DNA from 2 places in the Paenibacillus sp. FSL R7-0273 genome. Region 2 is predicted to be linked to the other one. Evidence: riboswitches for the same ligand, from Rfam matches in the RefSeq annotation. Region 2 holds a riboswitch; the other holds the start of a gene.
The links. Region 2 has a riboswitch for cyclic di-GMP ahead of R70723_RS13745 (hypothetical protein). Riboswitches for the same ligand answer to the same signal wherever they lie in the genome.
Positions count from the first base shown of each region.

Region 1: linked by a shared signal. The riboswitch ahead of R70723_RS34200 (choice-of-anchor A family protein) and the one ahead of R70723_RS13745 (hypothetical protein) in region 2 are both predicted to bind cyclic di-GMP.

Region 1 is NZ_CP009283.1:478,883-483,120, forward strand. Features, by position in the region: gene R70723_RS32695 (alpha/beta hydrolase) at 1-284, shown strand, start outside; cyclic di-GMP riboswitch class I at 1,467-1,557, shown strand; gene R70723_RS34200 (choice-of-anchor A family protein) at 1,651-3,792, shown strand; gene R70723_RS02100 (alpha/beta hydrolase) at 3,946-4,238, shown strand, end outside.
Region 2 is NZ_CP009283.1:3,205,164-3,209,401, reverse strand. Features, by position in the region: gene R70723_RS13755 (L,D-transpeptidase family protein) at 1-196, shown strand, start outside; gene R70723_RS13750 (ketoacyl-ACP synthase III) at 310-1,308, opposite strand; gene R70723_RS13745 (hypothetical protein) at 1,345-1,704, opposite strand; cyclic di-GMP riboswitch class I at 1,816-1,906, opposite strand; gene R70723_RS13740 (SDR family NAD(P)-dependent oxidoreductase) at 2,122-2,889, opposite strand; gene R70723_RS32060 (TetR/AcrR family transcriptional regulator) at 3,137-3,736, shown strand; gene R70723_RS13730 (GH36-type glycosyl hydrolase domain-containing protein) at 3,817-4,238, opposite strand, start outside.

The DNA of each region.
Region 1 (4,238 bases), 2.7 Mb from region 2:
GGAAGAACCGGGTGCTGTTCGATATGCTGCCTGAGCTGGAGGAGAAGCTGCGCAGCGGAGAGCTTACCTGTTCCCTGATGATCGGCCTCGGCTCGGAGGAGGGAGGCATGCTGGAGAACGCCAGGGCATTTTATGAGCGCCTGGTCCCTTATACCGGCGGCGGGCTCAGCCGGCTGGCCTATAATGAATTTCAGGGAGAGGGGCATATGTCCGTGCTGCAGCCCCTGTTCAGCCCGATGCTGCGCTTTGTTTTTGCGGCGGAGGGCGCAGAGCTTTGTATCTGACGGCCTACATTGGCCGTACCGATTTGACAAATCACCAGTATGCTTTATATTAGTAAGGGAGCAAGAGACCGTACTCATGCAGGCACAGGCTGGAATGACAACTATTGATGCAGCGCGGTGTTCCGGATATTACCGGAGCCTGCGCTTTTCTTCTATATATAGGAGAAAAAATTTTACCGGTTAAAATGGTATGTATGAGGTACCGCACGGGTATCTTCTTAATATAGATTAGAGGTCAGGAAGGAGCGTATGCATAGGAAATGGGCAGTCTCCTTATTGCGTGGCTTTGTATGCTTTGTCTGTTTTTTACCTTTAGAGATAAGGTGAGCCGGAAAATTCTTTATCCTGTAGCGCTGGTGGTGGTAATCAGCACCTTGGGCTGCTGGACGATTTTAATGTAATTTTTAGCTTCCTATCAGCTTATTTTCAGGTAGATCCTTTATATTGAATAGACCAGACACCCCCCCAGTGTATATGGTACCCTTCAGGTCTTGCCAACTCCCATGGCAAGGCCTTTTATTTATTTTTATAAACGCAGAATAATGTGACATATTTCACAATAAAGTTTCCGGAATTGTTTTATATTAAATTTGTAATACTAAAGTTAAAAATAATTTTCGCCGAAAAGAGGAGCTTGAGGATGAATCATGAAGGAAGTCTCCGCCGCGGTCTGGTGTTTGGCCTGTTTTTAAGTATTCCGCTTTGGATGTCGATGTTCGGCTGGCTGCAGCTTTTTATATAATAGAAATAAGTGTGGGATGAACTGTCTGCGGGTAACCGTCAGGCAGTTTTTTTTCGTCTGAGTGAAGATAGTATGCCTTTTATGAAACTGACAAGCATAGAATGGGATATAAAAAAGAATAATGAAGCGGCGGAGCATTTCTTTAAAAATAAAATAGTTCAAATATACTATATTACAACGTTTGAATAGTTTGATTTTTAAGTATTGAAATACGAGTATTCAGGAGTATAAGAGAGGATTGGCTGGACAATTAATAGAATTATAGGGATCAACAGCTGAAAAAAAGCTCTGAAGGCCTGTCTTTTCAGAAAAATCGATTTTTATGGAAAAATATTATAAGGAATAGATTGACAAAAATACGAGTCAGGGAATACACTAAGTTTAGTGCTAAAGTAACAAATGTCATAGACTACTTACTCTATTTCAATTACATACTTTCTCATGTATAATCGCAAACCGCCCGAAAGTGCGGGACGCAAAGCCAGGAGTCTACAGTCCTTGAGAGAGGGCTATGATCGTCCGGCCGCCATGGAGCTCGACTTCCTGGCGGCTTTTTTTGTTCGTTTGTTGATGTAGGTGCTGCTATAACTGGAATTTATACGCATCTTACGGGGGGAATTAATAATGAAACGTAAATCCGTATTCAAATTATCTTTTGCTCTGACTATGGCTGCAGTTCTGCTGATCAGCGGCTGGCTGGCTTCGGCCGGCCAGGGTAAGATAAGGGCTGACAGCAATCCCCTCCCGGGTATTGCGGGTAAGTACAATGTATTTATTCTCGGTGATCTTAAAGGCTACCACAGTGATTCTGAAGGCAGAATGGCTGCCGGAGGCAACATTACCCTTACCCAGGGATATTCTGTAGGCCCTAGCCTGAGTGCAGCAGAAATTGCAGAGATGGATTCACTTGTGGCCGGCGGCAATCTCACCTATGAGAATGGAGAAGTTAACGGTAGTGCCGTGTACGGCGGCACTTATTCAGGCTCCGGCAAACCGCGGGGCGGAACGGGGACGCTGCGGCAGGAGGCGAATGTAATTCATTTTGCTTCAGAGTTTGCCCTGCTCCGCACCAAGTCTCTGCAGCTTGCAGCTCTGACAGTGAACGGCAAGACGGAAGACAACTATGGAAACATTAAACTGACGGGTACCGATCCGGTATTAAATGTATTCTCGGTTTCAGGAACCACGCTTACGGGTGCCAATGAGCTGCGGATTAATGCACCGGCGGGCTCTACTGTTATCGTTAATATAGACGGAGCTTCAGTCACGTTCAAGAACGGAAACGGGCTGGAGGGTGTAAGCCAGAATAAAGTGCTCTATAACTTCCCGCAGGCGACAGCCCTGCGGATGGAGAGCATCGGTATCATGGGGACTGTACTGGCACCGAATGCAGCAATTACTTTTAACAACGGGCAGATTAACGGAAGCATGATCGGAGCCTCCCTGGAAGGAAGCGGAGAGTTCCACCATAAGCCTTACACTGGCCGCGACAACGGAACAACGCCTACAGCGACTCCGTCGCCGACACCAGTGCCGACAGCAACGCCGACACCAGTGCCGACAGCAACGCCAACACCAGTACCGACGGCAACGCCAACACCAGTACCGACGGCAACGCCAACACCAGTACCGACAGTAACGCCGACACCAGTACCGACAGTAACGCCGACACCAGTACCGACGGCAACGCCAACACCAGTACCGACGGCAACGCCAACACCAGTACCGACGGCAACGCCAACACCAGTACCGACGGCAACGCCAACACCAGTACCGACAGTAACGCCGACACCAGTACCGACAGTAACGCCGACACCAGTGCCGACGACGGCACCAACGCCAACGCCGACAGCGGCGCCAACGCCAACACCGACAGCGGCACCAACGCCAACGCCGACAGCAGCACCGACGCCAACGCCGACAGCGGCCCCAACGCCAACACCGACAGCAGCACCGACGCCAACGCCGACAGCGGCACCGACGCCAACACCGACAGCGGCACCGACGCCAACACCGACAGCGGCACCAACGCCAACACCGACAGCAGCACCGACGCCAACGCCGACAGCAGCACCAACGCCAACGCCGACAGCAGCACCGACGCCAACGCCGACAGCGGCACCGACGGCAACGCCGACAGCGGCACCGACGCCAACGCCGACGGCAACGCCGACAACGGCACCGACAACGGCACCAACAACAGCACCAACAACAGTGCCAACAACGGCACCAACAACAGCGCCAACAACGGCACCAACAACAGCACCAACAACGGCACCAACAACAGCGCCAACAGCAGTACCAACAGCAGCACCAACAGCAGCACCAACAAGCGCTGTAACGCCTGGTCCTACAGTGCCGGCAACGGCATCGCCCACGAGTGTAATTGCTATTCCGGGCGGAACCCCTCCGACTCCGGCCGGTCCGACAGTCATCGGAACGATTGTGACAGATGAGGAGCTGGAGATCGACGATAATCCCGTACCGCTTGGACCTGTCGCAAGTGCGACTGCAGCCGTAGGAGGAGTAACATCACCTCAGGCAACACCGAAGCCGAGTCCGACAGCCGGACCGGGTCCGGATGATGAAATCATCCTTGATGATGAAATACCGCTGGGCGGTGTTACCGATCCGGGTGCCACAGCAGCGGCTACATTGCCGCAAACCGGAGAAGCGAGTCCGGCTCCATATTATATTACAGGTCTGACCCTGGCTGTCCTGGGCCTGCTGCTAAGCAGAACCAGAACCAGCAAACGTAAAAGCTAAAACGGTAAGACCGCGGCGGATGAAAGGGTGATTCCGCCGGGTTATCTTAAAGGCTGCTGCCGGAAGATAGACTCCGGGCAGCCTTTTTTCTGCGGCTGTGCGGAAAGGCTTATAATAGGGAGACGGATGACTGAATATAAAGGAGATTGTGGTATGTGGTTAATTGTAATAGCGGCAGTGCTGATCATAGCCGCTGCTGCGCTGAGCTATGCGGGATTTTTTTTCTACGGTGTGGCAATCAAGCGCGCACCAAAGGAGTTTTTGGCCAGCAGCCCGGATCTGAAGCTTGACCCGCCTGTTGCCGGTGCCTCCTGGGGAGAAGGAGCTGAGTGGGTTGCGCGCCAGCATTTCCGGGAGGTTCAGCTGCGCTCAGGAGATGGTCTGGAGCTAAAGGGTTATTTTCTGGCGTCTGAGCAGGCTGCAGGCCGTACTGCCATTATTGCCCA
Region 2 (4,238 bases):
AATTGTCCTCAAGTATAACGAAGACCCGGTCGTTCCCGGCAAAGGCAGTGCTATCTTTCTGCATGTGTGGAAGGGTGCAGACCAGCCGACTGCAGGCTGTATCGCCATGTCAGAGGGCAATCTGCTGAAGCTGATGAAGCAGCTTGATGCTTCGTTGTCACCCGCTATTGCGATCGGAACCGCGGACTCAGCATGAATGTACTGTAACCTAAGCTTTTAACGCAAAAAAGGAGCTGACCCCGGGCAGCTTGCACCGCTTTTGAGTCAGCCCCTTTCTATTCACATTTAGCTTTACTAATTATAGTACAGTTATAGCCTCCATAGTGTAGCACAGCTGGTAATTCCCGCACCTACCGACCATAAGAAGAATAAGTCGCCAGGTACAATGGTGCCGTTCTTCCTGGCATGATGCAGGGCGATGAACGGGCTGCTGGTGCCGGTATAGCCGTAAATATCCCCGATGTATGGGAATTTGGCGGTATCCTCTCCGAGGATTCCGGCAATCTCCCTAATGACGGTCAGATTCAGCTGGCTCAGAATATAATGCTTAACCTCGCTTTTGGCATACCCCTGCTCTTCCAGCAGCTTCTCCATTCCGGTAACCGCAGTCGGAAATGCCACATTGACGTTATATTCCGGATGCAGATAAATCTTCTTCTCCTCCAGCGACAGGCTGTCATCGAACATCCGGGCTAACCCGCCGGACGGGAACAGCATATCTTCCGCCTTATGTGTATTGGTATAATACACTGAATCAATCAGGCCGGACTCGCCGTCCTCCACCCGTTCCAGCAGAACGGCGCAGGCCGCATCCCCGCAAAGCCCTTTTGAAGCCAAATCCCCTTCTTTATAAAAGCGGGCGATCTGCTCCGAGCCGACAACCAGCGCATACCTCACCCGCGGATTCGTCATCATTGCACGAGCCGCCTGATCGGCAGCAACCACCATCCCCACACAATTCGCATTGCTGTCATAGACGATGCAGGAATGCTTACCGCCGATTGCCTGGTGCAGGAGCGCTGCGTCAGTCGGAGCACTGTACTCATGCGTGCCCGAGGAGACGACGATCATGTCGAGGTCTTCGGGTCTTAGCCCGCTGCTCCGCAGCAGTGCCTTAGAGGCTTCTATTGCCATGTACAGCGTGTTTTCTTCATTCGTAGCTGCATAATAACGATCCTTGCGGCCAAAATACTCCCAAATACCAATAAGCTTATCCGCAGCCTCGCCAGCCTGTTCAGCCAATTGTTCATTGCTAACTTTAAATGGCGGATGGTACACTTCAGTCCCTGCAATCCTTACGTTAACCATAACGGCCCACCTTTGTTAGTGTATTTGTGCTTTTGGCTAAACTTTTACAATAGCCCATGCTTCATCTACTGTATCAACAAACTTCCCTTCAAATCCGGCTTTCGGCGCCACACGCTGTAATTGTGATTTCGCCACCACCTTGACCGGGTTAACCAGTACGGCATGCTTAAAGCTGTTATACAACACGTAGCAGCGTTCCAGCACCGGCAGGATTTCCGGCTTGAAAGGCGCCATATCCGAGCAGTCAATAATCAGCGACATCTCTTTAAGCGGCAGATGGGGCATTTGGGCTTCAAAAATATCCACCTCTTTAATGGTCTCCGTTACTTCGGCAAAGCCGTGCAGGCTGATAAAAATAGTGTTGAATTCCGGGTGCATCGTAGTTTCTGCGATCATATAAGTACAACTCCAATTCTGTTGGTTTGATTTTTTTGAGCAGTCCGTTTTATGTATTACATGTCCGCAACTCTCCCTTGGCCTATTTAGACAGCAAAAAAACCAAACTATATGAGCGTCCCCGCTATCATGCCGCTGTAACAGCGGTTTAGACCGGTGGCTTTGCGTCTTCCGCCTTTCGGCGGAGTTGCCTTTGTTCATCAGCTGGCGCCTCAGAATTACAAACATATTTGGTATTTAGTGTCTAGCTTTTATTTATAATTCGACATGAAACCGCAATCCCCTTCTTTTTTAAGGAATAACTATCCAAAAGCGGCGTTCCCGTATAAACCCAAATATAAAAAAGTGCCCCCTGGAGGACACTTTTTTGAGAGCAGCTCTTATATTATGAACAGCTTATTCCATCAGTCCGGCTGTTTATTGCGCAATCATTCCGCCGTCAACAGTGTAGAGTGAAGCCGTTACGAAGGAAGCCTCTTCGGAGAGCAGGAAGTTCATTACGGCTGCAACCTCCTCCGGTTCCCCGTAGCGTCCCATTGGTGTTGCCGCCTCGTTGGCTGCTTTGAAGCCGTCGGCACTGCCGGAATTGTTCTCGATCTTGCGCATCATTTGCGTATTAATAGTTCCGGGCAGTACAGCATTGACGCGGATACCGAACGGTGCCAGCTCATTGGCGGTTACACGGGTCAGGCCGATCACCGCATGCTTGGACATAATATATGGAGACATTCCCGGAGCACCCATAAGGCCTGCCAGCGAGGAGGTGTTGAGGATCGCGCCGGATTTTTGCTTTTTCATTACAGGAATGACATATTGCAGCCCGAGAAATACCCCGCGGACATTGACGTTATAGACCAGGTCAAGCGACTTCACATTCAGCTCTTCCACAAGCCCGGTAGGACCTTCAATCCCGGCATTATTGGCAAAATAATCAATCGTTCCGAATTTTGCTACCGCCTGATTCACATAATTCTGCACATCTTCCTCTTTGGAAACATCGGCTGTAACAGCCAGTGAATTAGAATCGTTTAAGCCAAGCTCCTGAATAACTGCATGAATCGCTTCCTCATTCAAATCGACCAGAACCAGATTCAGCTTACGTTCGGCCAGACGGCGGGCAAGCTCTTTTCCGATACCCCCTGCGGCACCAGTGATGACGGCTGTTTTGACTTGTGATTGGCTCATTATACATTCGCTTCCTTTGTTTTGTAGTGGGTGAGTAAGAGGATTTTGTAACAAAATCGCCTTATCTCTTGAAACAAGCTTACACCGCATTTAGTTGTTGTGACAATAATCAAAATATAAGATAATGTTGACTAGGCAACAGTTTAAACTCGATTGTTGCTCCCTGGTCAGCATTTTGAACATTTCGGGCGAATTTGTAGCTTGTGGTAATACTAAAACGATACAGACATTATGGAGGAAGATAGCTTTGGAGCATGAAGAGGATTTGAGCAGAGGGGTCAGACGTACCCGGCAGGCACTGAAGACAGCGTTTGTCGATCTGATTCTGGAAAAGGGCTATGAGGCTGTGACCATTATGGATATTGCCATCCGTGCGGACTATAACCGCGGAACCTTTTACAAGCATTTTGTAAGTAAGGAGGATTTGCTGCGGGATATCCACGACGATTTTCTGCGGAATATTTCGGAGCTGCTGCTGCAGCCTTATGAGGGTATGGAGAAGATTGACGCTGCGGGGGGTTATCCCTCCCTGCTGCAGCTTTTCCAGCACATTGAGCAGCACAAAAGGGACTACCTTGCCTTAAGCTCCGCACAGCGCGGAAAAACCTCTGTCGAGCTTTACGATACACTGCGGAGGTCCATGCGTGAGGATATGCATATCGAGATGGAGGGGGGCAGCCCCCCGCTCGATTACGAAATTCTGCTGAGCTATCAGCTGTCTGCCACTGTCGGGGTCATTGATTACTGGGCGGAAACCCACTTTAAATACTCTGCGGAATATATGGCCGGGCAATTAATAGCGCTTGTTAACAGCAGAATGGATCATATTGTGTTCACAAGAAACTGAGCTTACCGCTAAAAAGCGGCGCAGGCCCGCCTGTACTCCGATTAGGAAGTACATGCTGACCTGCGCCGCTTATTCTATTGTTACATATAAATATCTATGATTGTTCTCTCTGTACCTGCGTGGCGCTGAAGCTCTTCACGCGCGATCCGCAGACCGCCAAGCCGGTAAGGATTATTAAGCCGGACAGCCTGTACCTCCCGGCCGTTCACGGCAGCAGACTGCAGCCGGCCCTCTTTGCAGTGATACACAAAGGTCACCGGGGAGCCTCCGTACTCGAACTCAAAACGCGTGCCGTCCAGCTCAGCAGGCAGTACAGGGTCCAGAATCAGGTCTCCGCCCTCTTCGCGGATGCCCAGTACATTCGAGATCAGCTGGTTCATGTAGATTCCCGGGCCGCTGGAATAGATTTTCCAGCCGCCTTTGACCGGAACAGAGCCGTCACGCAGCTCATGGAAACGCTCCTGTGCTTCATAGCGGTTGTCAAATTTACCGTCCGAGCTGC